Regions from separate parts of the Streptomyces sp. NPDC051921 genome, predicted to be linked through region 1. Evidence: riboswitches for the same ligand, from Rfam matches in the RefSeq annotation. Region 1 holds a riboswitch; the other holds the start of a gene.
What was found. A riboswitch is a leader RNA that binds a small molecule or an ion and turns the genes downstream of it on or off. The one in region 1 is predicted to bind ZMP and ZTP.

Region 1 (15,141 bases):
CGGCAAGAACCACCACGTCTCCGGCTCCTTCGCCCGGCACGTCGTCTCCCTCGACCTGCTCACCGCCGACGGACAGGTGCACACGCTCGCCCCCGGCACCCCGCTCTTCGACGCCACCGCCGGCGGCATGGGCCTGACCGGCGTGATCCTCTCCGTCACCCTCCGGCTGCTGCCCGTCGAGACCTCGCTGATGTACGTCGTCACCGAGCGCGCGGCCGACCTCGACGACCTGATGGCCCGGCTCACCGCCACCGACCACCGCTACCGCTACTCCGTCGCCTGGATCGACCTGCTCGCGCGCGGCGCCGCGACCGGCCGCGCCGTCCTGACCCGCGGCGACCACGCCCCGTACGAGGCACTGCCGCGCCGGGCCCGCCGTGCTCCGCTCGACTTCCGGCCCGGCCGGCTGCCCGCCGCCCCCGCGTACGTCCCCGAGGGCCTGCTCGGCCGCACCGGCGTGGGCGTCTTCAACGAGCTCTGGTACCGCAGGGCGCCCCGCCGGCCCACCGGCCGGCTGCAGCGGCTCTCCTCGTTCTTCCACCCCCTCGACGGCGTCCCGCACTGGAACCGGGTCTACGGGCGGAGCGGCTTCGTGCAGTACCAGTTCGTCGTCGGGCACGGGCACGAGGAGACCCTGCGCCGGGTCGTGCGGCGGATCGCGAGCCGCGGCTGTCCGTCCTTCCTCGCCGTGCTGAAGCGCTTCGGCGAGGCCGACCCCGGCTGGCTCTCCTTCCCGCTGCCCGGCTGGACCCTCGCGCTCGACATCCCGGCCTCGCTCAGCGGCCTCGGTGCCTTCCTCGACGAGCTCGACGAGGAGGTCGTGGCCGCCGGCGGCCGGGTCTACCTCGCCAAGGACTCGCGGCTGCGGCCCGAGCTGCTCGCCGCGATGTACCCGAGGCTCGGCGACTTCCGCGAGCTGCGCGCCACCCTCGACCCGCGGTCGGTCTTCGTCTCCGACCTGTCGCGGCGTCTGGGGCTCTGACCCCCGCCCCCCCACCCGTCCCTTCCCGAGGAGCGTGAACGCCATGAAGGACGCCTTCGGCGCCCCCCAGTCCCTGCTCGTTCTCGGCGGCACCTCCGAGATCGGCCTCGCCACCGCCCGCCGCCTGGTCGCCCGCCGCACCCGCACCGTGTGGCTGGCCGGCCGCCCCTCCCCCGCCCTGACCACCGCCGCGGACTCGCTGCGGGCGCTCGGCGCGGACGTGCGCACCGTCCCCTTCGACGCGCTCGACACCGAGTCCCACGAGGAGCGGCTCGGCAAGCTCTTCACGGAGGGCGACATCGACATGGTGCTGCTCGCCTTCGGCGTGCTCGGCGACCAGGCGCGCGACGAGTCCGACCCCCTCGCGGCCGTCCGGGTCGCCCAGACCAACTACACCGGCGCGGTCTCCGCGGGCCTGGTCTGCGCCCAGGCCCTCCAGGCGCAGGGGCACGGCTCGCTCGTCGTGCTCTCGTCGGTGGCCGGCGAGCGGGCCCGACGGGCCAACTTCATCTACGGCTCGTCGAAGGCCGGCCTCGACGCCTTCGCACAGGGCCTCGGGGACGCGCTGCACGGCACCGGCGTGCACGTCATGGTGGTCCGGCCCGGGTTCGTCCGCTCGAAGATGACCGCGGGCCTCGACGAGGCCCCGCTGGCGACCACCCCGGAGGCGGTCGCGACGGCCATCGAGCTCGGGCTGCGGCGCCGCTCGGAGACGGTCTGGGTGCCGGGTGCGCTCCGCGTGGTGATGTCGGCGCTGCGGCACGTGCCGAGGGGGATGTTCCGGCGGCTGCCGGTGTAGCCCGGGGCGGGGCGTGCGGCGGGGCGCAGTCGCTCGGGCGGGCGGGCCGACAGCGGTCGGGCCGGGTCGGGCGCGGTCGCTCGGGCGGGGCGGGCCGGAAGCGGTCGGCCCCGGCGGGGCGGCCCGGGAGCGGGCGGCCCGGGTCGGGCCGACCGGGGCGGGCGGGAGCGGGAGACGCTGGGCGAGCGGCGCCGCGCGGGCAGCCGCGCGGGGCCCGCACCACCGGATACGGCCAGGTGAAGGGGGGTCGGTGCGCCCGGCGCGGGGCTAGAGGGTGGCGGTCGGCTCGTCGACCGGGCTGCCGCCCTGCGCCGGCACGGCGGTGACGGCGGTACCCGCCCGGCCGCTGCCGAACTCGTAGTCGTACAGCTTGCGCCACACCTCGTCCGCGCCCTGCTCGTACAGGGCGAAGGAGCAGCAGGTCCAGTCCGCCGCGTAGTCGGCGAGCTCCTCGAAGGCGCGGTCCATCGCCGGGTCGGGGATGCCGTGGGCGACGGTGACGTGCGGGTGGTACGGGAACAGGAGCTCGCGCGGGACCGGGCCGGCCGCGTCCCGGATCCGCTGCTGGAGCAGGTCGCAGCCTTCGGCGCCCTCGACGAGCTTGACGAAGACGACCGGGGAGAGCGGCCGGAAGGTGCCGGTGCCGTCGAGCCGCATCGCGAAGGGGTCGCTCAGCGCGGCGATGCCGGCGAGGTGAGCCTCGATCTCGGGCAGGCGGTCCTCGTCGACCTCGGTCGGCGGGAGCAGGGTGACGTGCGTGGGGATGCCGTGCGCGGCGGGATCCCCGAAGCCCGCGCGCCGCTCCTGGAGCAGGCTGCCGTGAGGCTCCGGGACCGCGATCGAGACGCCGATCGTTACGGTCCCCACGTCGTTCTCCTCCGTCGTCCGTCGAAACGTGTCTGGTGGTGCAGCCGCCAGTGTGCGGCCTGCACCACCCTTTCGGCCAGGGTCCTTGGGCCCCGTGCCCGGCTCAGTGCTTGGCGGGCAGGAAACCGATCCGCTCGTAGGCCTGCGCCAGCGTCTCCGCGGCGACCGCGCGCGCCTTCTCCGCACCCTTGGCCAGGACCGAGTCCAGCGTCTCCGGGTCGTCCAGGTATTCCTGGGTCCGGGTCCGGAAGGGAGTGACGAAGTCCACCATGACCTCGGCGAGGTCGGTCTTCAGGGCGCCGTACATCTTGCCCTCGTAGCTCTTCTCCAGGTCGGCGACCGACGTGTCGGTGAGCACGGACATGATGGTGAGGAGGTTGGAGACGCCGGCCTTGTTCTCCGGGTCGAAGCGGATGACCGTGTCGGTGTCGGTGACCGCGCTCTTGACCTTCTTCGCCGTCGTCTTCGGGTCGTCGAGCAGGTTGATCAGGCCCTTGGGGGTGGACGCCGACTTGCTCATCTTGATCGCCGGGTCCTGCAGGTCGTAGATCTTCGCCGTCTCCTTGAGGATGTACGGCGCCGGGATCGTGAACGTCTGGCCGAAGCGCCCGTTGAAGCGCTCGGCGAGGTCGCGGGTCAGCTCGATGTGCTGGCGCTGGTCCTCGCCGACCGGGACCTGGTGGGCCTGGTAGAGCAGGATGTCGGCGACCTGGAGGATCGGGTACGTGAAGAGGCCGACGGTCGCGCGGTCGGCACCCTGCTTGGCGGACTTGTCCTTGAACTGCGTCATGCGCGAGGCCTCGCCGAAGCCGGTGAGGCAGTTCATGACCCAGCCGAGCTGGGCGTGCTCGGGGACGTGGCTCTGGACGAAGAGGGTGCAGCGCTCCGGGTCGAGGCCCGCGGCGAGCAGCTGGGCGGCGGCGAGCCGGGTGTTGGCGCGCAGCTCGGCCGGGTCCTGCGGGACCGTGATCGCGTGCAGGTCCACGACCATGTAGAAGGCGTCGTGGGATTCCTGCAGAGCCACCCACTGGCGCACGGCGCCGAGGTAGTTGCCGAGGTGGAACGAGCCTGCGGTGGGCTGGATTCCGGAGAGCACACGAGGTCGGTCAGAGGCCATGCTCATCATTCTCTCAGGTGTGGGAACCGATCCCGGACTGCCGGTGTATCAAAGGTGTGGGGACGCGGGAGGGGGGCCTGGTCGAGGACGAGGCCGCGGTGATCGCACGGGTATGCGCCGGGGAGCCGGAGGCGTACGCGGAGCTGGTCCGCGCTCATACGGCGGTGGCGCTGCGGGCGGCGGTGGCCTGTGGGGCGGGGGTGGACGCCGAGGACGTGGTGCAGCAGGCCTTCTTCAAGGCGTATCGCTCGCTGGGGCGGTTCAAGGAGGGGGCGTCGTTCCGGCCGTGGCTGCTCAGCATCATCGCCAATGAGACGAGGAACACACTCCGCTCGGCCGGTCGGCAGCGGGCCGTGGCGGGGCGTGAGGCGGAGCTGCTCGCGGGCGAGCCGCTGATACCGGAGGGCGCGGACCCGGCGGTGGCGGCGGAGGAGGACGAGCGGCGCCGGCGGCTGCGGGCGGCGCTGGACGCTCTGGGTGAGGAGCACCGCCAGGTGGTGGTGCACCGCTATCTGCTGGAGCTGGACGAGGCGGAGACGGCCGAGGCGCTCGGCTGGCCTCGCGGGACGGTGAAGTCCCGGCTGAGCCGGGCGCTGAAGAGGCTGGGGACGGCGCTGAAGGGAGGTGACGAGCATGACTGACGGCGGGAAGCGGGGTCTGGAGGAGGAGCTGCGGGCGCTCGGGCGGGACCTGAGAGTGCCGGACGTGGACGGGGCGACGATGGCCGAGCGGGTGCTCGCGCAGCTCCTGGCCGAGGGGGTGCCCGTCCCGGCGCCGCCGCCCGACCGGTGGCGGTGGCTGCGGCGCCGGTGGAAGGCCCTGGTCGCCTCTCTCTCGGGGCTGCTCATGGTCGTGGTGCTCACTCCCCCGGTGCGGGCGACGGTCGTGGAGTGGCTGGGCTTCGGCGGGGTCGACGTGCGGTACGAGCCGGGGGCGCCGCCCGCGCCGGGCCCGGCGGCCGTCCCGGGCTGCCCGGATCCGGTGCCGCTCGCGGAGGCGGGGCGCAGGGCCGGCTTCGCGCCGCCGGTACCCGGGGCGCTCGGGCCGCCGGACGCGGTGACGGTCACGGGTGCGGAGCCCCGCGGGGTGGTCGGGTTGTGCTGGCGGACGGCGGGCGGCCGCGCGGTGCGGCTGGACGCGTTCCCGGCCCGGCTCGACCTCGGCTTCGCCAAGCTCGTGCGGGTCCAGCCGGAGTGGGTGACGCTGCCGGACGGCACGGAGGCGTACTGGTTCGCCCGTCCGCACGTACTGACCTTCCCGATGACGGACGCCTCGGGAGCGGCGTGGACGCACTCGGTGCGCCCGGCGGGCCCCACGCTCCTGTGGACGAGGGGCGGGGGCGCGCTGACGCTCCGTCTGGAGGGGATACCGGACCGGGCGGAGGCGCTGCGGGTCGCCGCCTCCGTCCGGTGAGTCCGGTGGGACGCCGGGGGGCTCAGACCGGCAGACCGGGCGCCGGGAAGGCGCCCATGAGCTCGGCGACCTCGGCGCGGATCACGGCGAGGGCGTCCTCGTCGCCCTTGCCGGCGGCCGCGACACCCCGGTCGATCCAGTCGGCGACCTGCGCCATGTGGGAGGCGTCGAGGCCTCGGGAGGTGAGGGAGGGGGTGCCGATGCGGACGCCGGAGGGGTCGAAGGGCTTCCGGGGGTCGTAGGGGACGGTGTTGTAGTTGACGACGATCCCGGCCCGGTCGAGGGCCTTGGCGGCGACCTTGCCGGGCACCTCCTTGGGGGTGAGGTCCATGAGGATCAGGTGGTTGTCGGTGCCGCCGGAGACCAGGTCGAAGCCGCGGGCGAGGAGTGCCTCGGCGAGGGCCCGGGCGTTGGCGACGACCGCGTGGGCGTAGTCGCGGAAGGAGGGCTGGGCCGCCTCGCGCAGGGCGACGGCGATGGCCGCGGTGGTCTGGTTGTGCGGGCCGCCCTGGAGGCCGGGGAAGACGGCCTTGTCGAGGGCCTTGGCGTGCTCCTCGCGGGACATCAGCATGGCGCCGCGCGGGCCGCGGAGGGTCTTGTGGGTGGTCGTGGAGATCACGTCGACGTGCGGCACCGGGGAGGGGTGGGCGCCGCCCGCGATGAGGCCGGCGATGTGGGCGACGTCGGCGACGAGCACGGCGCCGGCCTCACGGGCGATCTCGCCGAAGGCGGCGAAGTCGATGGTGCGGGGCAGCGCGGTGCCGCCGCAGAAGATCACCTTCGGGCGTTCGGCGAGGGCGAGCTCGCGGACCTGGTCGAAGTCGATGAGCCCGGTGTCCTTGCGCACGCCGTACTGGACGCCGCGGAACCAGGTGCCGGTGGCGGAGACGCCCCAGCCGTGGGTGAGGTGGCCGCCCATGGGCAGGGCCATGCCCATCACGGTGTCGCCGGGCTGGGCGAAGGCGAGGTAGACGGCCAGGTTGGCCGGGGAGCCCGAGTAGGGCTGCACGTTGGCGTGGTCGACACCGAAGAGGGCCTTGGCGCGCTCGACGGCGAGGGTCTCGACCTGGTCGATGTTCTGCTGGCCCTCGTAGTAGCGGCGGCTGGGGTAGCCCTCGCTGTACTTGTTCTGCAGCACGGTGCCGGAGGCTTCGAGGACGGCGGCGGAGACGTAGTTCTCGCTGGGGATGAGCCGCAGGGTCTCGGCCTGGAGCCGTTCCTCGGCGCCGACGAGCGCGGCGAGTTCGGGGTCGGTCGCCGAGAGCGCGGGGTGGTGCGCGGGAAGGTCCGCGTGCTGGGCGGGAAGTTCGGGGTGCTGGCTGGGAAGGGTCATGGCGTCCTCCGGGCAGGGGCCCCGGTGCGGCTGCCTGGCGGCACCACACGGGACCTGGTCGGTCGTCCCGTGATGCCCAGGCGGGCGGCACCTCGTGTGGTCTGCCGCGCACGGCTCCCCCGGGGTCGCTTCCCCGTTCGCCAGTCGCCGCGCGTGTTTCCAGACTAGCGGGCGCGCCGACACGTAGGTTTCCCCGTCCGGCATCCGAGCGACGATAAGAAAAGGGAGCCACACCCGCCCCAGGCCGCAGGACGAACGGAGATCCCGTGTCGAGAACGCAAGACGAGATCGCTGCCGCGGACGCGCACAGCGCCCACAACTACCACCCCCTTCCCGTGGTCGTCGCCTCCGCCGAGGGGGCGTGGATGACCGATGTCGAGGGCCGCCGCTTCCTCGACATGCTCGCCGGCTATTCGGCGCTCAACTTCGGCCACGGCAACCGGCGCCTCCTCGATGCCGCGCGGGCGCAGCTGGAGCGGGTGACGCTCACCTCGCGCGCCTTCCACCACGACCGCTTCGGGGAGTTCTGCACCCGCCTGGCCGAGCTGTGCGGCAAGGAGATGGTGCTGCCGATGAACACCGGCGCGGAGGCGGTGGAGACGGCGGTGAAGACCGCCCGGAAGTGGGGGTACGAGGTGAAGGGCGTGCCGGACGGGCACGCGAAGATCGTGGTCGCGGGCAACAACTTCCACGGCCGCACCACGACGATCGTCAGCTTCTCCACGGACCACGAGGCCCGCGACCACTACGGCCCCTACACGCCGGGCTTCGAGATCGTGCCGTACGGGGACCTGACCGCCCTGGAGACTGCGGTCACCGAGAACACGGTGGCGGTGCTCCTCGAACCGATCCAGGGCGAGGCGGGGGTCCTCGTGCCCCCGCCCGGATACCTGCGCGGGGTACGGGAGCTGACGGCCCGGCGGAACGTGCTGTTCATGGCGGACGAGATCCAGTCGGGCCTGGGCCGTACCGGCAAGACCTTCGCCTGCGAGCACGAGGACGTGGTGCCGGACGTCTACATCCTGGGCAAGGCGCTCGGCGGCGGTGTGGTGCCGGTGTCGGCGGTGGTCGCGGACCGGGACGTCCTCGGCGTGTTCCGTCCGGGCGAACACGGCTCGACCTTCGGCGGCAACCCGCTGGCCTGTGCGGTGGCCCTGGAGGTCATCGCGATGCTGCGGACCGGGGAGTACCAGCAGCGGGCGGCCGAGCTCGGCGAGCACCTGCACGCGGAACTGGGTCTGCTCGTGGGCGGCGGCGCGGTGGAGGCGGTCCGCGGGCGCGGCCTGTGGGCGGGCGTCGACATCGTCCCGGAGAAGGGCACGGGCCGGCAGATCTCGGAGAAGCTGATGGAGCGCGGCGTCCTGGTGAAGGACACCCATGGCTCGACGATCCGGATCGCCCCGCCGCTGGTCATCGGCAAGGAGGACCTGGACTGGGGGCTCGAGCAGCTGAGGGCGGTGCTCTCCGACTGACGGCCCCACAGCCGGGCGCACCGGGGTGTCGCCCAGGAGACCGACGGTCCGGGGCGACGCCAGCAGACCAACGGTCCGGGGCGACGCCAGCAGACCAACGGTCCGGGGCGACGCCAGCAGACCAACGGTCCGGGGCGACTCCCGAGACCGACGGTCCGGGCTGCCGCCCAGGAGACCCGACGGGTTCGCAGGAGAAGGGTCCGGCCGGCCTGGTCGGCCGGGCCCTTCCCCCTCCGGCGAGGGGGAGCGCGCGGGTCCGTTTCACGGGGTGCGGGAGTGGCCGAGTGCACCCATTGACACCCCAGTTGGTCTAGGCCAACGATGGCCGCCATGTCGAGACCCCGTCTGCGTCGCGCGCTGCGCGGCGCGCTCGCCGCACTCGTCCCCGTCGCGCTGCTCGGCGCGTTCGCCGGTTCCGCCCACGCCGCCCCGCGGGCGGCCTGGCCCGAGCCCGTCCCGGTCGTCTCCCACGTCGAGACCACCGACCCCGTCGTCTTCATCACCATCGACGACGGCTGGTACCACGACCCGGCCGCCGCGAGGCTGCTGCTCGACCGGCGGGTGCCCGCCTCGCTCTTCCTGCTGCCGGGCGCCTACTCGTACGACGAGGGCTACTTCCACACGCTGCTCGACCAGGGCCGCTCCCGGGTCGAGAACCACACGGTCGGCCACCCCGACCTGACGACCCTGGACGCCGCCGGCCGGCGGGCCGAGGTCTGCGGCGCACGCGACGCGCACCTCGCCGAGTTCGGCGACGGCCCCCGGCTGCTGCGCCCGCCGTACGGCACGTAAGACGCGACGACCCGGACCACCGCCCGCGCCTGCGGCGCCGAGGCGCTGGTGACCTGGACGCACGACCTGACCACCTGGGGCCCGTGGACCCCGCCGGCACCGAGCCTCAAGGCGGGCGACATCATCCTGCTGCACTTCAACGAAACGATCGAGCAGGACCTGAGGCGGGCGCTCGACCTCGCGGACGCGGCGGGTCTGAAGCCCGCACCGCTGCGGGACTACGTCGCGGATCAGCGCGGGGCGGACCGCCGCCCCGGCGTCGCCCGCAGGCCCAGCTCCCGGACCGTCGCCGTCGCCGTCGCTGTCGCTGTCGCCGTCAGAGGATGACGTGCGGGACGAAGCGGGCGTACTCGTCCGTGATCGGGCCCGCCGACTCCCTGATCCCGAGCCCCGCCGCCTCGTCCCCGACGGTCCACGCGCCGAGCACCACCCGGTTGCCGTCGAAATCGGGCAGCGGAGCCGACTCCTGGTAGCAGCAGGGCTCGTCGTCGCGCCGGGGCACCGGGGCGGCGCCCGGCTCGTGGATCGTGACGCCCGCGCCCTCGCGCCCGAGCAGCGGCTTGGAGACGTAACCGGGGCCGTCGGCGGCGGCGAGCTCGCGCGGGCCGTCGAGGTAGGCGGGGAGCAGGTTGGGGTGCCCGGGGTACAGCTCCCAGAGGAGGGCGAGGAGCGCCTTGTTGGAGAGCAGCATCTTCCAGGCGGGCTCGATCCAGCAGGTGGTGCCCGTGCCGCCGCCGTTGTCGAGGGTGTCGAGGACGTGGGGCCCGAAGCGGTCGGTGGTGAGCCACTCCCACGGGTAGAGCTTGAAGCAGGCGCGGATGAAGCGGAGCCGGTCGTCCACGAAGCGCCCGGAGATCCGGTCCCAGCCGATCCGCTCCACCGACAGCGCCTCCGTGGCGAGACCGGCCTGCTGGGCGGTCTCGCGCAGGTACGCGACGGTCATCAGGTCCTCGCCGAGCTCGTCGCCGTCGGAGTGGACGAAGTGGACGGGGCTGCCGGGCGGCAGCAGGTGCGCCTGGCGCCGCCAGGCGTCGACGAGCCGCTCGTGCAGGGAGTTCCACTGGTCGGCGCCGGGGAAGCGCTCCTCCATCCAGAACCACTGCGGGCTCGCGGCCTCCACGAGGGAGGTGGGGGTGTCGGCGTTGTACTCCAACATCTTGGCCGGCCCCGTGCCGTCGTACCGGAGGTCGAACCGCCCGTAGAGAGTGGGCAGTTCCTCCCGGCGGTGCCAGGCCTCGGCGACCCGCGCCCGGAGCCGGGGGTCGGTGATCCCGAGCTCCGCGAACCGGTCCTTCTCCACGATGTGCGCGGCGGCCGCCAGGCACATGGCGTGCAGTTCCTCGACGACCTCTTCCAGCGCCTCGACCTCGGGGAGGGTGAAGGAGTAGTAGGCGCTCTCGTCCCAGTAGGGGCGCAGCGAGTCGTCGGGGTAGCGGGTCAGCGGGTAGATCAGGCCCTGCTCCTCGACCGTCCGCTGCCAGCCGGGGCGGGGCTCGATGGTGTGGCGCTCCATGGGGCGGTTCAGCCGCCGGAGGAGGAGTGGTGGCCGCCGAAGCCACCGCTGTCGACGGCGGACCTGTCGAAGCTGCCGCCGCTGACCGAGCCGTCGCGGGAGGAGCCGCCGTAGTAGTAGCGGCCGCCGCTGTGGGAGGAGCCGTCGCTGCTGCCGCCGGACTCGCACTTGTAGTCCGGGAGTTCCTTGTACGTCATCGGGTCGATGCACCGGCGGTCGGGCTCGGAGCCGCACGCGGTCAGCGTCGCCGCGAGCATGCTCACGCCGCCGAGTATCACCGTGCCGGACCTCAGTCTGCGCATCGCCTGTCCTCCCCTGTCCGTACGGCGCCGACCCGCGCCTGCTTGCGACCGCACAGTGTAGGCCCGGCCTGAACGCGTGGCCGATCCCCGTCGCACTAGAGTCCCTTTCGTGCTTCTTGGGATGTTGTGCGCACTGGGTTCCGCTTTCTGCTTCGGCGCCGCTTCGGTGCTCCAGGCGATGGGCGCCAGGGCCGCCGAGCCCGGAACGGGCGGCGGGGTCGACGTCACGCTGATGTGGCGGGCGCTGCGGCAGTGGCGGTACGTGGCCGGGCTCGGCCTGGACGGGCTCGGCTTCGTGCTCCAGATCGTCGCGCTGCGGACACTGCCGATCTACGCGGTCGGGGCGGCGCTCGCGGCGAGCCTCGCCGTGACGGCGGTGATCGCCTCACGGGTGCTCAGGGTCCGGCTGCGCCGGATCGAATGGGCGGCCGTCGGTCTGGTGTGCCTCGGGCTCGCCATGCTGGCTCTCGCCTCCGGCAAGGAGGGCCACGAGGACGTCGGGGCGGGCCTGGAGTGGGGGCTGCTCGTCGCGGCCTTCGGCGTCCTGCTGGTCGGGGCGGCGGCGGGTCGCCTGCCCGAGCGGCCCCGGGCCCTGGCGCTCGGCCTCGCGGGCGGCGTGGGCTTCGGGGTCGTGGAGGTCGCCGTGCGTCTGATCGACTCGGCGGACCTCACGGACCCCGCGCTCTACGCCCTCCTCGTGGGCGGTGGCGCGGCGTTCCTCCTGTACACCTCCGCCCTCCACAGCGGCTCGGTCACCACCGCGACGGCCGGGCTCGTGCTCGGCGAGACGATCGGCCCGGCGATCGTCGGCGTCGTCTGGCTCGGCGACCGCACGCGCGAGGGCCTCTCCTGGCTGGCCTTCCTCGGTTTCGCCATCGCGGTGGCGGGGTCCTTGACCCTGGCCCGCTTCGGCGAGGCGCCGTCGACGGCGCGGACCGTCGAGACGGTGGAGACCGACTGAGCGCGGCGCCCACCGCGCGCGGTGGCGGGCGGCGGGCGGCGGGTCTACGGGAGGACGCGGGACAGCGCCTCCAGGACGCCTGACCAGGCGCTGTCCGGCGGGGTCGCGTAGCCGACGACCAGGGCGTCCCTGGTGGGCGGGGTGGAGGGGTGGCGGAAGGCGTCGAGGCCGGTGAGGGCCAGCCCCTGGAAGGCGGCAGAGCGGACGACCGCGGCCTCGGTGCCGGCCGGCAGGTCGAGGACCGCGTGGAGGCCGGCCGCGATGCCGCTGACCCGCGTCTCCGGCGAGCGCGTGGCCACGGCCGCGACCAGCTGGTCGCGGCGGCGCCGGTAGCGCAGACGCATGGCACGCACGTGGCGGTCGTACGCGCCCGACCGGAGGAACTCCGCGAAGGTCAGCTGGTCCGTGACGCTCGACACCCAGTCGACCGCCCCCTTCGCCGCCGCCACCTCGTCCACCAGGTGCTCCGGCAACACCATCCACGCCAGCCGCAGCCCCGGCGCGAGGGACTTGCTCGCGGTGCCCATGTAGACGACCCGTTCCGGGTCGAGGCCCTGGAGCGCGCCGACCGGCTGCCGGTCGTAGCGGAACTCCCCGTCGTAGTCGTCCTCCAGGATCAGCCCCCCGGCGGCCCTCGCCCAGTCGACGGCGGCCGCCCGCCGGTCGGGCCGCAGCGCGCCGCCCATGGGGAACTGGTGGGCGGGGGTCATGAGGACCGCTCCGACCCCTCCGCCCAGCGACCCCAACTCCTCCGTCCGCGTGCCCCTTTCATCGAACGGCAGGGCCGGGATCCGCAGGCCCGCGCGTTCGAGCAGCGCCCAGTGGATGTCGAGGCCGTACGACTCCACGGCCACCTCCCGCACCCCCCGAGCCCGCAGCACTTGCCCCATCAGCATCAGGCCGTGCACGAACCCCGAGCAGATCATGATGCGTTCGGGTCGCGCGTACACGCCCCGCGCCCGCGCCAGGTACTCGGCGAGGACGGTGCGCAGTTCGATCCGGCCACGCGGATCGCCGTACCCGAAGGCCTCGTTGGGTGCCGTCATCAGCGCCTTGCGGGCCGCCTTGAGCCAGTCGGCGCGCGGGAAGGAGGCCAGGTCGGGCGTGCCGGGCCGCAGGTTGTACGTCGGCTTCCCGGTCGCGGCCGGGGCGCCGGCGACCCGGCTCGGCGCCGTACGGCGGCGCGGTGCGGACCGCGGGGCCACCCGCGTGCCGGAGCCCTGCCGTGCCGTGAGCCACCCCTCGGCGACGAGTTCCGCGTACGCGTCGGCGACCGTGTTGCGGGCCACTCCCAGGTCGGCGGCGAGGGAACGCGAGGACGGCAGCCGGGTCCCGGCCGCCAGCCGCCCGCTGCGCACGGCCTCGCGCAGGGCGTCCATCAGCCCGTTGCGGAGGCCCTTCCCGGAGAGCTCCAGATGCAGATCGGCACCGAAAGTGGCCCAGTCATTCGCCATGAGAATGGACCATACCCGGGCGCCATCCGAACCGTACGGTGATCACCATGACGCTCACCGAGACGGCTTCCCCCGCCACCCCCACCGCCTACGCAGCGGAGCACGCGCCCCGGCTCGCGTTCGCCGAGAAGCACCCCGAGTTCTACAAGGCCATGATCGGTCTGGAGATCGCCGCGGCGAAGCACGTCGACCCGACCCTCTACGAGCTGATCAAGATCCGCGCCTCGCAGATCAACAACTGCGGCTTCTGCCTGGACATGCACACCAAGGACGCGCTCGCGGCCGGCGAGACCGTGCAGCGGATCGTCCAGCTGTCCGCCTGGCGCGAGTCGCGGCACTTCTACACGGAGCGCGAGCTGGCCGCCCTCGCCCTGACCGAGGCGGTCACCGTCCTCACCGACGGCTTCGTGCCCGACGAGGTGTACGCGGAGGCCGCCGCGCAGTTCGACGAGACCGAGCTCGCGCACGTCATCGGCGCGATCACGGTGATCAACTCCTGGAACCGGATCGGCGTCACCTGCCGCTTCACCCCGGGCCACTACACCCCCGGGGCGTACAAGCGGTGAGCGGCGACGTGAGCCCGGCCGAGCGGCTGCGCGCCCTGCACGACACGCGGCCCGGCGGCCGCCCCCTCGTGCTGCCCGGCCCGTGGGACGCCGCCACCGCCCGTGTCTTCGAGGAGGCCGGCTTCCCGGCCCTGGCCACCCCGAGCGCGGGCGTCGCCGCCGCGCTCGGGTACGCGGACGGGCAGACCCCGGCCGTCGAGATGTTCGCGGCGGTGGCGCGGATCGTCCGGGCCGTCTCCGTACCGGTCACCGCCGATCTCGAGGACGGCTACGGCCTGTCGGCGAAGGAACTGGTCGCGCGGGTCCTGGAGACCGGGGCGGTCGGCCTCAACCTGGAGGACTCCGAACGCGGCACGCACCGCCTGCGCGATCCGCGCGAGCACGCCGAACGCATCGCGGCGGTACGGGAGGCGGCGGGGCCCGCGCTTTTCGTCAACGCGCGCGTGGACACGTACCTCCACGGCGGGACGCCCGACGAGGCCGCCGAACGCGCCCGCCGGTACACGGCGGCGGGCGCGGACTGCGTCTTCCCGATCCTCGCGCCGGCCGAGGACCTCCCCCGGCTCCGCGCGGCGGGCGTCGAGGGCCCGCTCAACTTCCTGGCCCGGCCCGGCGATCCTTCGCACGCCGAGCTCGGCCGGCTCGGTGCGACCCGGATCACCTTCGGGCACGGACTGCACGCCCGCGCGCTGAGCGAGGTCGGCGAACTGGCCCGTCAGCTCCTCACGGCCTGACCGGTCACGACCGGGCCGGTCACGGCCTGACCCGTCACGACCGGGCCGGTCACGGCCGGGCCGGTCACGGCCGGGCCGGTCACGGCTCGAAGAACTCCAGGGCCGTGTCCAGCGTCTTCCGCTGCTCGGGCCAGGCGCTCTCGGGCCCGGCGGCGAGCACCGCGTACTGCCTCCCGTCACCGCCGACGAAGGCCCGGTCGACGACCTTCCGGCGCCCCTCGGTGCGGTCGTAGGCGTAGACCAGCTCGACGGAGTCGTCGCCCGGCCCGGTCCGCGCGAGGCTGATCTCGCTGTAGCCGGGGTTCTGTGCCGCGAGGTCCCGCGAGGTCAGCCGCAGCGCCTCGTAGGGGGTGATCCCCGGCTCGTCGAGGGGATAGACCTGCACCAGGCTGAGGCCGTCGGGCGCGTTGTAGAAGACGCTCTTCCCGGAGGTGGTGCGGTTCCATCCCTCGGGTACGGCGAGGGCGAAGCCGCTCTCCTCGACGAGCCGGAACCCGGCGGGAGGGGCGCCGGCCGAGGGCGACGGGGAGCCCGACGCCGTTCCGGAGGGCGTCCCGTCCGTCCCGGACGCCGAGCCCGAGGTCGACGCGGACACGCTGGGCGCCGCCGTCGGGCCCCGGCCCGTACCGCCGTCGTTCCCGTCCCTTCCCCACAGGAACCAGCCGCCGACGGACCCGGCGACGAGCACGGCCACGACGACTCCGGCGATCACGGCGTTCCGCCGCCCCGCCCCCGGGCTCCCCGGCGCCCCGGGCGGCGCCTGCGGAGGCATGGGCGGCACGGGCGGCACGGGCACCGCCGGCACCGGCCCGTATCCGGGGACGGCCCCCGGATAC
Region 2 (15,141 bases), on a different contig from region 1:
CTCATGCAACTGGACGGCCTCTCTACTGCTGCTGGTCACGGCGTGCCTTGCGGAAGGATGAAGCGGACGACAACGGTCTTGCCGCACCCGCCGGAGGAAGGCTCGATACGGACGTCACCGCCGAACGTCCGCGCCAGGTCAGCCACCGTGCGCAGCCCCTGCCCGGCCGCCCGGCCGGCTTCGGCCGGCGTTATCGGGCGCGAGTCCAAGTCCCCGACGGAGGCCACAAGCAGGTGCTCGGTCATGTGGAGGGTGACTTCTGCGTCCGGGGAGTGCTGAGCGTGCCGGACGGCGTTGGTCACGAGCTCGCTGAGGCCCGCGGAGGTGCCTGGCCATCACCGACACCCCAGACCCGCCGAAGGCACCGCGAGGTTCATCGGCTGTCCCCGGCGTCGGTGGCCACGCCGTGGTCGTGGGCCACGCGCAGCGCGTCCTCCAGCTCCTCCGCGGCCTGTGCCTCCTCGAAGGCATCGTCAGCCTCCTGCGCAGCCTGGATACGAGCCCGCGCCACACGGACCCGTTCCAGCGCCGCTTCCTCGAATCCGGCCACACCGCAACCCCCGTCCACCATATCCAGAACTAGTAAATTGCATAACTCTGCAAGTCTAGCTGGTGCGGGTCCGCCGGGAAGTTCACCAACCATGGCTGATCAGGGCACCTTGCGCACCAGCTGGCTGGTCAGCTCGTAGCGTGCACCGACAATGGCCAGGCAACCGTCAGCGACCCGAGCGGCGAGGTCCGGCTCAGCGGTAGGGCGCGCCCGGACCCGGCGCACGTTCTCGGTGACCGCCGCGTCGATCCGGGCCTCGCCCTCGAGCCCGTGATCGATCGCCGGCGGGATCCGCTCCGCCAGGTAGCGGATGTGCGCCGGGAGAGCGCTGCCGGCCTCGGCGTGCACGGCCGTGGCAACCGCCCCGCACCCCTGATGACCCAGGACGACGATCAGCGGGACGCCCAGTTCCAGCACCCCGTACGCGATGCTGCCCAGGACCGCTTCGTCCAGGACCTCGCCCGCCGACCGCACGGTCAGCAGATCACCCAGCCCCTGGTCGAAGACCAACTCCGGCGGCACCCGCGAGTCCACGCACCCCAGGACCACAGCGAACGGGTGCTGCCCACCCACCAGCTCCCGGCGCACATTACCGGCACGGTCCGGATGGCTCTCGTGAAACGTTCGCCACCGCCGGTTCCCCGCCACCAGCTCACGCCACGCACGCCCCGGCCCGCACGGCTGCGCCCTGCCAACGGCTGCCGCCCCGGCTCGCGACCCCGAGGCTGCCGACGCCCCGCACACCAGCCCCGCCCCTAACGCCGCGGCCCCGCGCAACCCTGCACGCACCAGTCGGCGACGCGCGACAGATACCTCTGACCCACAGTCACGATCGACATTCATATCAGGACAAGCTAGACGCCTCCCAGGCCCGGGCGGCGGGCGCAGGCCCGGCCTTGAGCAAGATTTGGACTACTCCATCCCGGGATCGGCTCCGGCCCTCTCCGTGGACTGCGCCTTCAGTCCGAACCGGCTACCTGGGCTGCGCGCTCGCTATCCGCCTCCGGCTGCCCCGACTGCCAGGAGCGTTCGGCCGCACACCCGGCAGCGCTCGGGGCGACGGCGGGGCCGTCCGGGCAAGCCTGCACGGTGCCGGCCGGCTGCTGCGCGAACACACGGTACGACGACTGATGCTGGCGCAGTGGCTACCGCCCGCGTTCGTAGCCGGCGCGGAAGGCCTGATCGTCGCCTACGCGGGAGGACACCACTTCGCGCCCGGCTGGTACGCGGTGCTGATGGGCTGTCTGCCGGTGGGCATGCTCGTCGGTGACCTGCTGGTGGGCCGACTGCTACGGCCACCCACCCGGGAGCGACTGGTAGTCCCGTTGACTGCGCTGATGGGACTGCCGCTGGTCGGCTTCGCTGCCGCGCCCGGACTGGGTGTCTCGTTTTGTCTGCTGCTGCTCTGCGGCTTCGGATTCGCCTACGGTCTCGGCCTGCAACGGCCGCTCCTGGACGCCCTGCCGCAGGATGGCCAGGGCCAGGGCCAGGGCCAGGCCTTCGGCCTGCTCGGCTCCGGCGGCATGACGCTTCAGGGCATCGGGCCGGCCTGCTTCGGCTCGGTGGCCGCAGGCATCGGAACAGGCGGCGCGATCGCCCTGGCAGGCGGCGCGGCGGCGCTCACCGCCGGTTGGATCCTCACCTGGCACCGGCCCACCTCGGCTCTGCCGCCCGTCGCGGACCACGTACAGGATCTTGAGACCACGAACGACCCATGGAAGGCTCAAGCCGCATGATCGATGAATTCGCGAAGGACAACCTGCACGTGAGACTGCGGCGGGACCGCGAGGCGCTGCTCTGGAAACTCGACGGCTTGTCCGAATACGACGTCCGCCGACCTTTGACGGCGACCGGGACCAACCTCCTCGGCCTGGTTAAACACGTGGCCACCGTCGAGGCCAGGTACTTCGGCGAGGTCTTCGACCGCCCTTCCCCGGAACCGCTGTGCCGGTGGCAGGACTCCGACGGCAGCGACCTGTGGGCGACCGAGGACGAGACCCGCGATCACATCATCGGGTTCTACCGGCGCACGTGGGAACACTCGGACGCGACGATCAACGAGCTTTCCCTCGACGCCCCCGGCCACGTGCAGTGGTGGCCGGAAACCTACCCCAACACGAACCTGTTCGCCGTCATGGTCCACGTCCTCGGCGAGTCCAACCGGCATGCCGGGCATGCCGATATCCTGCGAGAGGGCCTCGACGGCCGGACCGGGATGCGCCCCGAACACGAGAAGCAGATCGATGAGGAAGCCCGCGCGGCCTACTGGGCCAAGATCGAGCAGGCCGCCAGATCGGCCGCACCGATCAAGGCTTAGCGGTGTCTCGTGTACTTGATGTTCGTGCGGCACGATTCCGGCCGTGAGTGCTGCTCTATCGGAGCGTCTGGTTCCTGATGAGCTCACCCTGTCCGACGCGAACATGCACGACAGCCTCGCCGTCGAGCCGTTCATCTGCGCCATACCGCCGTCCGGTCTCGCCGGGGACCGCGGTGGCGTCGACCCGTCAAACTCCGCGCGGTCAAGGGTTGCCATATGGGATACCCTCCAAGGCGCTCAGAAGAAACCGAGCTTCTTCGGCGAGTAGCTCACCAGCAGATTCTTCGTCTGCTGGTAGTGGTCCAGCATCATCTTGTGGGTCTCGCGACCCACCCCCGACTGCTTGTAGCCGCCGAAGGCGGCGTGGGCCGGGTAGGCGTGGTAGCAGTTCGTCCAGACGCGGCCGGCCTGGATGGCGCGGCCGGCGCGGTAGGCGGTGGTGGTGTCGCGGGTCCAGACGCCGGCGCCGAGGCCGTAGAGGGTGTCATTGGCCGTGCGGACGGCGTCGTCGAAGTCCGTGAAGGACGTGACGGCGACGACCGGGCCGAAGATCTCCTCCTGGAAGACGCGCATGCGGTTGTCGCCCTCGAAGATCGTGGGCTGGACGTAGTAGCCGCCCGCCAGGTCCCCGCCGTACTCGATGCGCTGGCCACCCGTCAGGATCTTGGCGCCCTCCTGCTGGCCGATCTCCAGGTACGAGAGGATCTTCCTGAGCTGGTCGTCGGAGGCCTGCGCGCCGATCATCGTGTCGGTGTCGAGGGGGTGACCGGGGACGATGCGTTCCGTGCGGGCGATCGCCGCCTCCAGGAACTCGTGGTAGACGCCGCGCTGCACCAGGGCGCGGGAGGGGCACGTGCAGACCTCGCCCTGGTTGAGGGCGAACATGGTGAAGCCCTCCAGCGCCTTGTCGCGGAAGTCGTCGTCCGCCGCCCACACGTCGTCGAAGAAGATGTTCGGCGACTTGCCGCCCAGCTCCAGGGTGACCGGCTTGAGGTTCTCCGCCGCGTACTTCATGATCAGCCGACCGGTCGACGTCTCGCCCGTGAAGGCGATCTTCGCGACGCGGGGCGAGGAGGCGAGGGGTTTGCCAGCCTCCTCGCCGAAGCCGTTGACGATGTTGACCACGCCCGGCGGCAGCAGGTCCGCCACCAGGCTCATCCAGAAGTGGACGGAGGCCGGGGTCTGCTCGGCCGGCTTCAGGACGACCGCGTTGCCCGCGGCGAGGGCGGGCGCCAGCTTCCAGACCGCCATCAGGATGGGGAAGTTCCACGGGATGATCTGCGCGACCACTCCCAGCGGCTCGTGGAAGTGGTACGCGACGGTGTCCTCGTCGATCTCGCTGAGCGCGCCCTCCTGGGCGCGCAGCGCACCCGCGAAGTAGCGGAAGTGGTCGATGGCCAGCGGGATGTCGGCGGCCAGCGTCTCGCGCACCGGCTTGCCGTTCTCCCAGCTCTCCGCGACCGCCAGCGCCTCCAGCGACGCCTCCATCCGGTCCGCGATCCGCAGCAGGACCTGGGCGCGTTCCGCCGGGGCCGTGCGGCCCCAGCCGGGTGCCGCCGCGTGCGCCGCGTCCAGCGCGCGCTCCACGTCCTCCTCGGTGCCGCGGGCCATCTCGGTGAACGGACGCCCGTCGACCGGGCTCGGGTTCTCGAAGTACCGCCCGCGCGCCGGGGCGACGTACTCACCACCGATCCAGTGGTCGTAGCGGGCCTCGTACGACATGGGCGAACCCTCGGCACCGGGTGCGGCGTAACGGGTCATGGGCATGGCCTCCCTCGGACCGCGTCCGGCCGTCCCTGGCCGGCGCTCAGCGGCGAGTGTGGGCCGCCGGACGTTGCAACCCCGTTGCGCCGGATCCCAGTTCGGCGTCGAGGGCGTCGAGCCCCGCCCGTACGGCCGCGGCCCGGTCCGCCGGAACGGCGGAGGCGAGCGCCCGCCAGACCGCCAGGTCGTCCTCGCCCCACGCGCTGTACGCCCAGTCGGCGAGCAGCCCCGGATCGCCCCGGTCCACCAGGGCCGCCCGCAACCGCCCGGCGAGCCGCTCCCGCAGCCGCACCACCCCCGGCGCCCGCGAACCGGGCAGCAGCGGGCCCGCGTACTCGGCGAGGGCGGTGGCGAGCGCGCCCGAGGCCAGCCGCCGGTCCACCGTCGCGAAGTCCGCGTCCACCTCCTCCGTCAGCCGGTACGGGCGCGAGGCCAGCACCTCGGGGCCGAGCAGCCCCCGCAGGCGGGACAGCTCCGCCCGCAGGGTCACCGGAGTCACCGACTCGTCCTCGTAGAGCAGGGTGAGGAGCTCGTCACCGCCCACCCCTTCCGGCCGGTGCGCCAGGACCACCAGGATCTCGCTGTGCCGACGGCTCAGCCGCAGGCGCCGCCCCGCCACGTGCAACAGGGCCTCGTCCCGGCCGAGTGTCGTGAGCCGCGGTCGGCCGCCGGCCGCCGGGGCGGGGGAGACGAGGGCGAGCTGCGACTCGGCGGCCCGTGCCACCGCCTGCACGAACGCCAGGCTGTGCGGATGCGCGAGCCCGTCTCCGCCGGTGATGTCCACCGCCCCCAGGACCCGACCGCTGTGCGGATCGTGCACGGGCGCCGCCGCGCAGGTCCACGCCTGCACCGGTCGCCGGAAGTGCTCCGCCGCACACACCTGCACCGGTCGGCCGACGGCGAGGGCGGTCCCCGGCGCGTTCGTCCCGGCCGCCGTCTCGGACCAGCGCGAGCCGGCGACGAAGTTCATCCCGCCGGCCTTCCGCAGCGTCCCCGGGTGCCCCTCCACCCAGAGCATCCGGCCGGCCGCGTCGCACACCGCGAGCAGATGCTCGCCGTCCCGCGCGTATGCCCCCATCAGCTCGCGGATGACCGGCATCACCGCCGCCAGCGGATGGCCCTCCCTGTGCCCGGCCAGCTCCTCCTCGTCCAGCTCGATGCAGGCCGCGCCGTCCGGGCTCACCCGGGCCCGTACGGAGCGCCGCCACGACTCGGCGACCAGCGGCCGGACGGACGGCGACACCGGCAGCGTGCCCGGACCGCTCCGGCCCCCGCCGCCCGCCGTGAACGCCTCGTGCGCCCGCCGCACCGCCGCCCCGGTCGTGCCTTGCGCCCCGGCCATGCCCTCCGCCCCGGCCATGCCCTCCGCCCCGGCCATGCTCTCCGACACGGCCATGCCCTCCGACACGGCCGGGCCCTCCGACCCGGCCCGGCCCCGCAGCCCGGCCGGCCGGGCCGCGCCGGCCCCACCGGATCGCGCCCCCCGACCGACCGGCGCCCCCGCACCGGCTCCCGCCGTCCCACCGGCGCCCGCCGCCGCACCGGCTCGCGTCGCTGCCGCCCACCCGTCGCTCAACTCGGCCTCCCGGCGAGGTCGTTCGTCACGTGGCCGTCATCGTCGTGCGCGCGCGGCCTGCCGACAAGCCGCCGGGCAGGCCCGCAGGTGCGCCCTGACCGGTACCCGCCCCAGTCCCGTCACGTACAGTGGTGCTCGGGCCGTGACTGGCGCTTGAGGTGGATCACCACCGGGGAGCGGTCCGGCGGACGCGCGTACCCGGCGCGGCCGTGTCGCAGCCGTGCGCCTGGGCGAACCACCGTTCCTCGACGACGCCCAGGAGTGGCCCATGTCCACCAGCACCGCACGCCTCATGGACGGCACCGCGCTCGCCCGCCGCACGGTCGAGGAGACCGCCGTGCGCGCCGCCGAGATCACCCGCCGTACCGGCGTCACCCCCTGCCTCGCGACCGTGCTCGTCGGCGCCGACCCGGCCTCCGTCACGTACGTCAAGATGAAGCAGAACCGCTGCGCGAAGGCCGGAATCCGCTCCCAGCACGTCGAGCTACCCGCCGAGACGACCACCGAGGAGCTCGTCGCGGCGATCACGGCACTCTCCGAGGACCCCGACGTCCACGGCATTTTGCTGCAGCACCCGGTCGGCCCGCACATCGACGAGCGCGCCGCCTTCGAGGCCATCGCCCCGGAGAAGGACGTCGACGGCGTCACGATGGCCTCCTTCGCCGCCATGGGCTTCGGCCTCCCCGGCTTCGAGTCCTGCACCCCTGGCGGCATCATGCGGCTGCTCGACGCGTACGACGTCGAGCTCAGCGGCAAGCGCGCGGTGGTCGTGGGCCGCAGCGCCATCCTCGGCAAGCCGGCCGGCCTGCTGCTCCTCGGCCGCGACGCGACCGTCACCTACTGCCACTCCCGCACCACCGACCTGTCCGCCGCGATCCGCGAGGCCGACATCCTGGTCGCCGCCGTCGGGAAGCCGCAGTTCATCAAGGGCGAGGACATCAAGCCCGGCGCCGTCGTCATCGACGCCGGCTACAACCCCGGCAACGTCGGCGACGTCGACTTCGAGAGCGCCGCCGAGCGCGCCTCCCTCATCACCCCCGTCCCCGGCGGAGTCGGCCCGATGACCATCGCCGTGCTGCTCGCCCAGACCGTCGACGCGGCCGAGCGCCAGCTCGGTCTGTAGGCACAGTTGCGGCGGGCTCCGGGTCTCGTGCGAGCTGCGGGATTGTCACGGTTCTGTACGAGCGGGGCCCAACTCGCCGGTATCGCTCGCCACATCAGCGAAGGCGGGCGACCCTGAATCCCATGCTCCGCCCGTCGACGGAATCCCCGTCCCGCGACGCCCGGCCGCCACGACGGCCGGGCGTCGTCGTCCTGCCGGTCGCCGCCCTCGCCGCGATCCTCGCCCTGTCCGTCGCCGTCACCGCGCACGGCGGTGGCGGTTCGGGCGACGGTGACCTGCGCGCCACGCCGCTCCAGCCGTCCGCCGCCGGGCCCGACACGCCGCAGGACCCGGACGACGGCGCCGGTGAGGGGGCGCGCTCCCGTCCCCGGGGACAGCAGCCCTCCGCCCAGGGCGAGAGCCCCTCGCCGCTGCCCGCGGGCCCGTCCCACCGCACCTCGCCGTCCCGTACGGACCGGGGCCGCACGGACGCGTCGGCCTCGGGCTCGCCCACCGCCTCCGCCGCACCCACGGGCACCGTGCGCCCCCGACCGCGGCCGACCGCGACCCGCCGCGACCCGGCGGCGCAGGCCCGCACGTCGTACGACGCGCTGCGCGTCGGCGACTGCTTCGACATCGACCGCGACGCGCCCGGCACGGTCGTGCGGCGCGGCTGCGACGCGCCGCACGACGCCGAACTCGTCGCCCGGCTCCGGCTCACCGGCCGCTTCGCCGACGACGAGGCGGTCCGGGACGCGGCGGCCGCCCTGTGCCGGGCGCCGCTGCGCGCCAAGGCCGCGGAGCAGCCGCTCGGCACCCGCTGGACGACCTTCGTCCAGTACCCCTACCGCACCAGCTACCTCCTCGGCACGGACACGGTCGCCTGCAGCCTCGCCGTCCCGTCCGGTACGGGACGGAAGCTGACGGCACCCCTGCAGTGACCGCCGCGGGGGCGCGCGGCCAGGATCGGTCCGGCGGGCCGGGGGGTCGGACAGGCCCTGAAGCGCCGAGTGCGTCAGCCGGTGGTCGAGCAGGAGGGCGCGGTCGCCGGCAGACGTCAGGCGGTCGGCGACCGGGGCGAGGCGGCGTGAGACCACCAGCGCGTCGTGGGTGCCCGCCCCCCTCCGCCGGTCCCGCCTACGGCGTCACCGGCACCGCCCCCGCCAGCGCCGCCGCCGGGTCCTTTTCCGCCGGGCCCGCCGGGGTCCAGCGGTCGTGCTCCTTGCGGTACGGCCACCAGTGGCCGTCCTCACCGAGGCGGAGCTGGGTGTCCGTGCCGAGCACCGTCCAGTGCGCGGGGGCGACTCGGTGGAGGGCGGGACGTTCGTCCTCCTCCCAGGACTCCGCGAGTCGCGCCTCGGCGCGGCGGAGCATCTCGGGGCTCGGCGTCCCGTCCCCCTCCAGGACTGCCAGGCCGGCCGTACCGCCGAGGTGCCAGGCTCGTACGGCCAGGTCCAGGTCGGTACGGGTGCGCCCGGAGCCCTCGGCGAGGCGGGCCGCGATCCACGGGGCCGGGGCGCCGGCGGCGAGCCGTACCGCGTCCTGAGCAGCCGTCAGCGGCGGCTCACCGGGCGCGGCCGCGCCGGAGAGCAGCCGGTGGGCCCGCGCCGCCGCGTCCGCGGCGAGGAACTCCAGGGCCGTCGGGTCGATTCCCGGTTCCGGATCGGTCTCCGTGTCCAGGGACGGTGGCTCGCCCGGGGACGCGGGCGGGACCGGCGGGGCCGGCAGCGGCGGCAGGATGTCGCGCGCCGCGAAGGCCTCCGCCGCCGACACGCCCGAGCCGCCCCGCGCGCCGTCGCCCTGGCGCGGCTCGCCGCGGGCCTCCTCGACACCCGCCGCACGCGCCGAGCTGCGTTCCTGCAGCGCCTCGACGATCGCCCGCTCGCCGCGCCCGCGCATCATCAGCAGCACGAACGGGTCCTCGTCGAGCAGCCGCGCCACCTGGTAGCACAGGGCGGCCGTGTGAGGGCAGTGGTCCCAGGCCTCACAGTCGCATTCCGGTTCCAAGTCGCCTATTCCCGGCAGGAGTTCGATACCTGCGGCAGCCGCGTCCTCCACCAGGTGCGGTGGCAGCTCCCGGTCGAGGAGGGCAGCGATGTGCCCCGCGCTGTCGACCGCGAGATCGACGAGCCGGTCCCACTCCTCGTCGGAGAGCTCCTGGAGCAGCACGTCGCTGCGGTGGGCCGTGCCGTCGCGGTCCTGGACCACGGCGGTGATCCGGCCAGGTCGCACGGACACCGCTCCGACCGCTCCGGCCCGCGCGTGTCGCCGCCCGGCCTTCAGCTGCTGTCCGTCGAGCGCCGTGTCCTCGAGGGCTTTCAGCCACGCGCGCCCCCACCAGGTCCGGGCGAAGGACCCGCCCTGTGCCGGCGCCAGCGCCGCGAAGGTCCGCTCCTCGTCGTTCCCGCGCACGTAGCCGTTCTCCTGCTCGTAGCCGTTCTCCTGCCCGTGGCCGTCCTCGTGCCCGTAGTCGGCCTCGTACCCGCTCATCGTCCGCCCTCCCCGCGCAGTCGCACCAGCTCGGCCAGCTCGGCGTCGGTCAGCTCCGTGAGGGCCGACTCGCCCGAGCCGAGCACCGAGTCGGCCAGCGCCCGCTTGCGCTCCAGCATGGCCGCGATCCGGTCCTCGATCGTGCCCTCGGCGATCAGCCGGTGGACCTGCACCGGCTGGGTCTGCCCGATCCGGTACGCCCGGTCGGTGGCCTGCGCCTCGACGGCCGGGTTCCACCAGCGGTCGTAGTGCACGACGTGTCCGGCCCGGGTGAGGTTGAGGCCGGTGCCGGCCGCCTTCAGGGACAGCAGGAAGACCGGGGCCAGGCCGTCCTGGAAGCGCGTGACCATGGCCTCGCGCTCGGCGACCGGCGTGCCGCCGTGCAGGAACTGCGTCGGCACGCCCCGCGCCGCCAGGTGCTCCTCCAACAGGCGTGCCATTGCGACGTACTGCGTGAAGACGAGCACGCTCGCGTCCTCCGCGAGGATCGTGTCGAGGAGCTCGTCGAGCAGCTCCAGCTTGCCCGAACGGCCGGCGATGTGCGGCCGCTCCTCCTTCAGGTACTGCGCCGGGTGGTTGCAGATCTGCTTGAGCCCGGTCAGCAGCTTGACCACCAGGCCGCGCCGCTCCATCCCGTCGGACTCGGCGATGGCGGCGAGCGTCTCGCGCACCACCGCCTCGTAGAGACCCGCCTGTTCCTTCGTGAGTGTGACCGCGTGGTCGGTCTCGGTCTTCGGCGGGAGCTCCGGCGCGATGCCCGGATCCGATTTCCGCCGCCGCAGCAGGAACGGCCCGACGAGCGCGGCGAGTCGCGCCGCCGCGCCCGGATCGGAGCCGCCCTCGACGGCCGAGGCGTACCGCGTGCGGAACGCGCCGAGCCTGCCGAGCAGGCCCGGGGTCGTCCAGTCGAGGATCGCCCACAACTCGGACAGGTTGTTCTCGACGGGCGTGCCCGACAGCGCCACCCGCGCCTTCGACCCGATCGTGCGCAGAGCGCGCGCGGTCGCCGAGTACGGGTTCTTCACGTGCTGCGCCTCGTCCGCGACGACCAGGCCCCACGGCACGCCGGCGAGGCGGGCGGCGTCGAGCCGCATCGTGCCGTACGTGGTGAGGACGAAGCCGCCGTCGACCGATCCGCTGCCGCCCGACGCGCCCACGTCCGGTCCGCCGACGCCCGACTCGCCGTCGATCGGCTCTCCGCCGACCGACTCCGCGGCGGCCGACGCGGCGACGACCGCCCCCGCGTCGGCCGAACCGCCGTCTGCCGGCGCGCCGTTCGTGAGGCCCTCCAGCGTGCGCGACGCGCCGTGGAAGCGCCGCACCGGCGTGCCGGGCGCGAACTTCTCGATCTCGCGCTGCCAGTTGCCCATCAGCGAGGTGGGGCAGACGACCAGGGTCGGTCCGGCCGTGGCGGGGTCGTTCTGCCGGTGGAGGTGGAGTGCGATCAGGGTGATCGTCTTGCCCAGACCCATGTCGTCGGCGAGACAGCCACCGAGTCCGAGCGAGGTCATCCGGTGCAGCCAGCCGAGACCGCGCAGCTGGTAGTCGCGCAGGGTGGCGGCCAGCGCCGGCGGCTGGGCGATCTCCCGTTCGCCGCCCTCGGGGTCGGCGAGCCGTGCTCGCAGCCGCTCCATCCAGCCGGTCGCCTGGACTTCGACGGTTCGGCCGTCGATCTCGGTGGTGCCGGTGAGGACGGCGCCGAGCGCGTCGACCGGGGTGAACGTGCGGTCCTGTCGCTCGCGTGCACGGCGCAGATCGTCCGGGTCGACGAGCACCCACTGGTCGCGCAGCCGTACGAGCGGACGCCCGGCCTCGGCGAGCCGGTCGAGCTCCGCGCGCGTGAGCTCCTCGTCACCGATCGCGAAACGCCAGTTGAAGGCGCACAGGGCGTCGGCGGACATGAAGGACGGCAGGGAGTCGCCCCGGTCACCGGAGCCCGAGCCGGTTCCGGAGCGCCGGCCGGCTCCGGAGCCCCATGCGGAGCCGGAGTCGGAGTCGGAGCCCGATCCCGGTCCGTCCTCGTCGAGCGGTCCGATGACCGCGCGGGCGGTGAGCCGGTGGGCGAGCTCCCGCGGCCAGTGCACCCGCACGCCGCACGCGGCGAGCGCACGGGCGGCCGGGCCGAGGAGTTCGGCGACCTCCTCGTCGGCGAGGTCGACCGCGTCGGGCACGGCGGAGGTGAGCAGGGGGGACAGCGGAGACCAGGCCCGTGCCGCCCGGCGCAGCGCGAGCAGCGCGTCCATCCGGGCCCGCGCGTCGAAGGCGGCGCCGGCCGGAGTCGTCCCCGCCCACACGTCGGCGGCATCCGCGACGAGGGCCGGGTCGGCCGCGCCGTGCATCTGCAGGACGACCCGGAAGGAGGGGGCGTGGGTGTCGTCGGCGTACGTCTTCCCGGCCTCCCCTGCCTCATCGGCAGCCGGGTCAGCATCCTCGGCCTCGCCGGGCCCGTCCGCATCGTCGTGTGCCCCACCGGTCACCAACTCCACGCGCAGCGACAGCCGGACGCCGGCGTCGTGGCCTGCCGCGACGTCCGCCGCCCAGGCGCGCTGGTGGGGGAGGGCCTTCGGCTCGTGACGCTCGTCGGCCGCGAAGGCGGGTCCGCCCGCCGCCAGGGGCGCGGCCGGAGTACGGGGCAGGGTGTCGGCGACGGCGTCGGCGAACGCCCGTAGCAGAAACTCGGGTTCGGGCAGCAGCGGCCCGCCGTCCTCGTCCGGCTCCGGCAGCGGCACGGCGTGGGCCGACGGCGGCATGGAGGCGGCGAGGTCACGCAGCGCGGCCAGCTCCTCCGGTCCGAGGGGCCCGGCCCGCCAGGCGTCGAGATCGGTTGTGGTGAGGCCGGGGAGGAGCAGTCCCCGGGCGACCAGGTCGAGCGAGAACAGGGAGGCCGCCCCCCAGAAGGCCGCCGAGGCCGAGGCGTTCGCGGTGAACCGGGCGCGCGCGAGGACGGGCAGGGCATCCCGTACGGACAACAGGAGCGCGGGCACGGGCGTGGCCCGGAGGTCGTCGCCGACGACCGTCACAGCGGCGAGGGTTCCGCTCTCTGCGGGCCAGGGGGTGCCGGGCGAGACGTCGGGGGAGGTGAGGGGGAAGTCATCCGGCGAGATGTCCGGCGAGATGTGCGGCGAGCTGTTGGGTGAGCTGTTGGGGAAGGCGTCGGTGGAGCAGAAGGCGACCCGGCCCGCGCGGGGCGGGTCGGCGGGCAGGAAGAGGACGGATCGGCGGGCGAGTTCATCGGGGTGGAGCGAGGACGACGACTGCGACGGAGACTGCGACAACGCATTCCTCAAATTTGACTACTGGGCCGAGCGGCCGAGAGTACAGGAAGGCATCCCTTCATGTGGGCATGGGCGGAGTGATCCGTGTCACGCGTCGCCGGAGCGGCGCGCCAAGGCGCGCCAAGGCGCGCCAAGGCGCGCCAAGGGGCGCCAAGGGGCGGCGAGGGAGGGGAGGGAGGGCGAGAGGTGGGGAAGACCCCACCCCCGCCCCCCGGGCGCCCCCCGAGCCGGCCCGGGTGGTGACGCCATGGTCCCGGGCGATCACCGATCCGTACGTTTCATGGAGCCGACGCGGCCCGCGCGACGGCCTCTTCCAGGACACTTCCACGGACCCCGGAGACCGCCATGCCCCAGGCCACCGCGACGCTCACCGTGCCTCCCTCCGCAGCTGACCCGAGTGGACCTCCGAAGCCCGCCCGACGCCGAGGCAAGGGTGTCGCCGGCGCCGGCGGCCACGGCAAGGGCGGCGGCAGCGAGTTCGCCCCGCTCCTGCGGACTGTCAAGGAACAGGGCCTCCTCGACCGCCGCCCCGGCTGGTACGCCCGCGGCATCGTGGTCAACCTCCTGGGCCTGGCCGCCGTCTTCGTCGGCCTCGCGCTCATCGGACCGTCCTGGTGGGCGCTGCCGCTCGCCCTGCCGCTCGCGCTCTTCTCCGCCCGCGCCGCCTTCGTGGGCCACGACGCCGGCCACTCCCAGATCACCGACCACCGCAGGCTCGGCCGGATCCTCCAGCTCGTCCACGCCAATCTGCTCCTGGGCATGAGCCGTGAGTGGTGGAACGACAAGCACAACCGTCACCACGCCAATCCCAACCATCTCGACAAGGACCCGGACGTCGCCGCCGACGTCCTCGTCTTCGCCGCCCACCAGACCGCCGACCGCACGGGACTGCGCCGCTGGCTCACCCGCCACCAGGCCTGGCTCTTCTTCCCGTTGACCACCCTGGAGGGCATCGCGCTCAAGGTGTACGGGATCCAGGCCCTGCTCTCCCGGACCGGCCCCTACCGCACCGGGCGCGAACGCCTCGTCGAAGGAGCCCTGCTCCTCGCTCACCTCGTCGGTTACGCGACCCTGCTGCTCACTCTGCTGACCCCGCTCCAGGCCCTCGTCTTCGCGCTGCTCCACCAGATGCTGCTCGGCGTCCACCTGGGTATGGCCTTCGCGCCGAACCACAAGGGTATGGAGATGCCCGACGCCCACCCGGACGGCGACTCCTGGGGGCACCTGCGCCGCCAGGTCCTGACCTCCCGCAACATCCGCGGCGGGGCCGTCACCGACTGGTTCCTCGGCGGCCTCAACTACCAGGTCGAGCACCACCTCTTCCCGAGCATGCCGAGGCCCCATCTGCGCCTCGCCCAGCCGGCGGTGCGTGCGCACTGCGAGGCGATCGGCATCCCCTACACGGAGACCGGCTTCGTCGACTCCTACCGCCAGGCGCTCGGCCACCTGCACGAGGTGGGGGCCCCGCTGCGGCCGGAGGGCCTCGCGTAGGGTCGGGGGCGCGACATCACCGCAGGAGAGAAGGGGGACTCCACCTCATGAGTGCAGCCACGCCCGAAGGCACCGTCACGACGGTCAGCAGCAACGGCGTCTACTCGTTCACCAAGCCCAACCGGGAGAGCATCACGCTCCTCGCCGGTCTGGGCGTGGAGGGCGACGTGCACGCCGGCGTCACCGTCAAGCACCGTTCCCGGGTGGCCAAGGACCCGACCGTCCCCAACCTGCGTCAGGTGCACCTGATCCACGCGGAACTGTTCGACGACGTGGCCGGCGCCGGTTTCGAGGTCGCTCCGGGCGACCTCGGCGAGAACGTCACCACCCGCGGTATCGACCTGCTCGGCCTGCCGACCGGCACCCGGCTGCACCTCGGCACCGAGGCCGTCGTGGAAGTCACCGGTCTGCGCAACCCGTGTGCGCAGATCGACAACTACCAGCACGGACTGCTCAAGCAGGTCCTCGGCCGTGACGAGAGCGGGCAGGTCGTCCGCAAGGCGGGGATCATGTCCGTCGTGCTGACCGGCGGGGAGGTCCGGCCCGGCGACCCGATCCGCGTCGAGCTGCCGGCGG

Region 2: linked by a shared signal. The riboswitch ahead of AB0M16_RS15745 (tetrahydrofolate dehydrogenase/cyclohydrolase catalytic domain-containing protein) and the one ahead of glyA (serine hydroxymethyltransferase) in region 1 are both predicted to bind ZMP and ZTP.

What each region holds. Positions count from the first base shown of each region.
Region 1 is NZ_JBFAXU010000001.1:461,459-476,599, reverse strand. Features, by position in the region: gene AB0M16_RS02320 (FAD-binding oxidoreductase) at 1-982, shown strand, start outside; gene AB0M16_RS02315 (decaprenylphospho-beta-D-erythro-pentofuranosid-2-ulose 2-reductase) at 1,026-1,781, shown strand; gene AB0M16_RS02310 (2'-5' RNA ligase family protein) at 2,049-2,648, opposite strand; gene trpS (tryptophan--tRNA ligase) at 2,752-3,765, opposite strand; gene AB0M16_RS02300 (RNA polymerase sigma factor) at 3,822-4,406, shown strand; gene AB0M16_RS02295 (hypothetical protein) at 4,399-5,178, shown strand; gene glyA (serine hydroxymethyltransferase) at 5,201-6,511, opposite strand; ZMP/ZTP riboswitch at 6,579-6,669, opposite strand; gene rocD (ornithine--oxo-acid transaminase) at 6,778-7,983, shown strand; gene AB0M16_RS02280 (polysaccharide deacetylase family protein) at 8,314-8,775, shown strand; gene AB0M16_RS02275 (hypothetical protein) at 8,824-9,102, shown strand; gene AB0M16_RS02270 (glutathionylspermidine synthase family protein) at 9,092-10,288, opposite strand; gene AB0M16_RS02265 (hypothetical protein) at 10,297-10,590, opposite strand; gene AB0M16_RS02260 (hypothetical protein) at 10,712-11,551, shown strand; gene AB0M16_RS02255 (PLP-dependent aminotransferase family protein) at 11,596-13,005, opposite strand; gene AB0M16_RS02250 (carboxymuconolactone decarboxylase family protein) at 13,053-13,571, shown strand; gene AB0M16_RS02245 (isocitrate lyase/phosphoenolpyruvate mutase family protein) at 13,580-14,305, shown strand; gene AB0M16_RS02240 (hypothetical protein) at 14,385-15,017, opposite strand.
Region 2 is NZ_JBFAXU010000010.1:109,003-124,143, reverse strand. Features, by position in the region: gene AB0M16_RS15785 (hypothetical protein) at 1-39, opposite strand, end outside; gene AB0M16_RS15780 (hypothetical protein) at 36-302, opposite strand; gene AB0M16_RS15775 (hypothetical protein) at 374-550, opposite strand; gene AB0M16_RS15770 (carbonic anhydrase) at 650-1,393, opposite strand; partial or broken gene AB0M16_RS15765 (MFS transporter) at 1,525-2,286, shown strand; gene AB0M16_RS15760 (DinB family protein) at 2,283-2,867, shown strand; gene AB0M16_RS15755 (aldehyde dehydrogenase family protein) at 3,105-4,628, opposite strand; gene AB0M16_RS15750 (GAF domain-containing protein) at 4,675-6,021, opposite strand; ZMP/ZTP riboswitch at 6,340-6,446, shown strand; gene AB0M16_RS15745 (tetrahydrofolate dehydrogenase/cyclohydrolase catalytic domain-containing protein) at 6,476-7,330, shown strand; gene AB0M16_RS15740 (hypothetical protein) at 7,453-8,250, shown strand; gene AB0M16_RS15735 (SWF or SNF family helicase) at 8,447-9,799, opposite strand; gene AB0M16_RS15730 (DEAD/DEAH box helicase) at 9,796-13,074, opposite strand; gene AB0M16_RS15725 (acyl-CoA desaturase) at 13,420-14,565, shown strand; gene AB0M16_RS15720 (MOSC domain-containing protein) at 14,613-15,141, shown strand, end outside.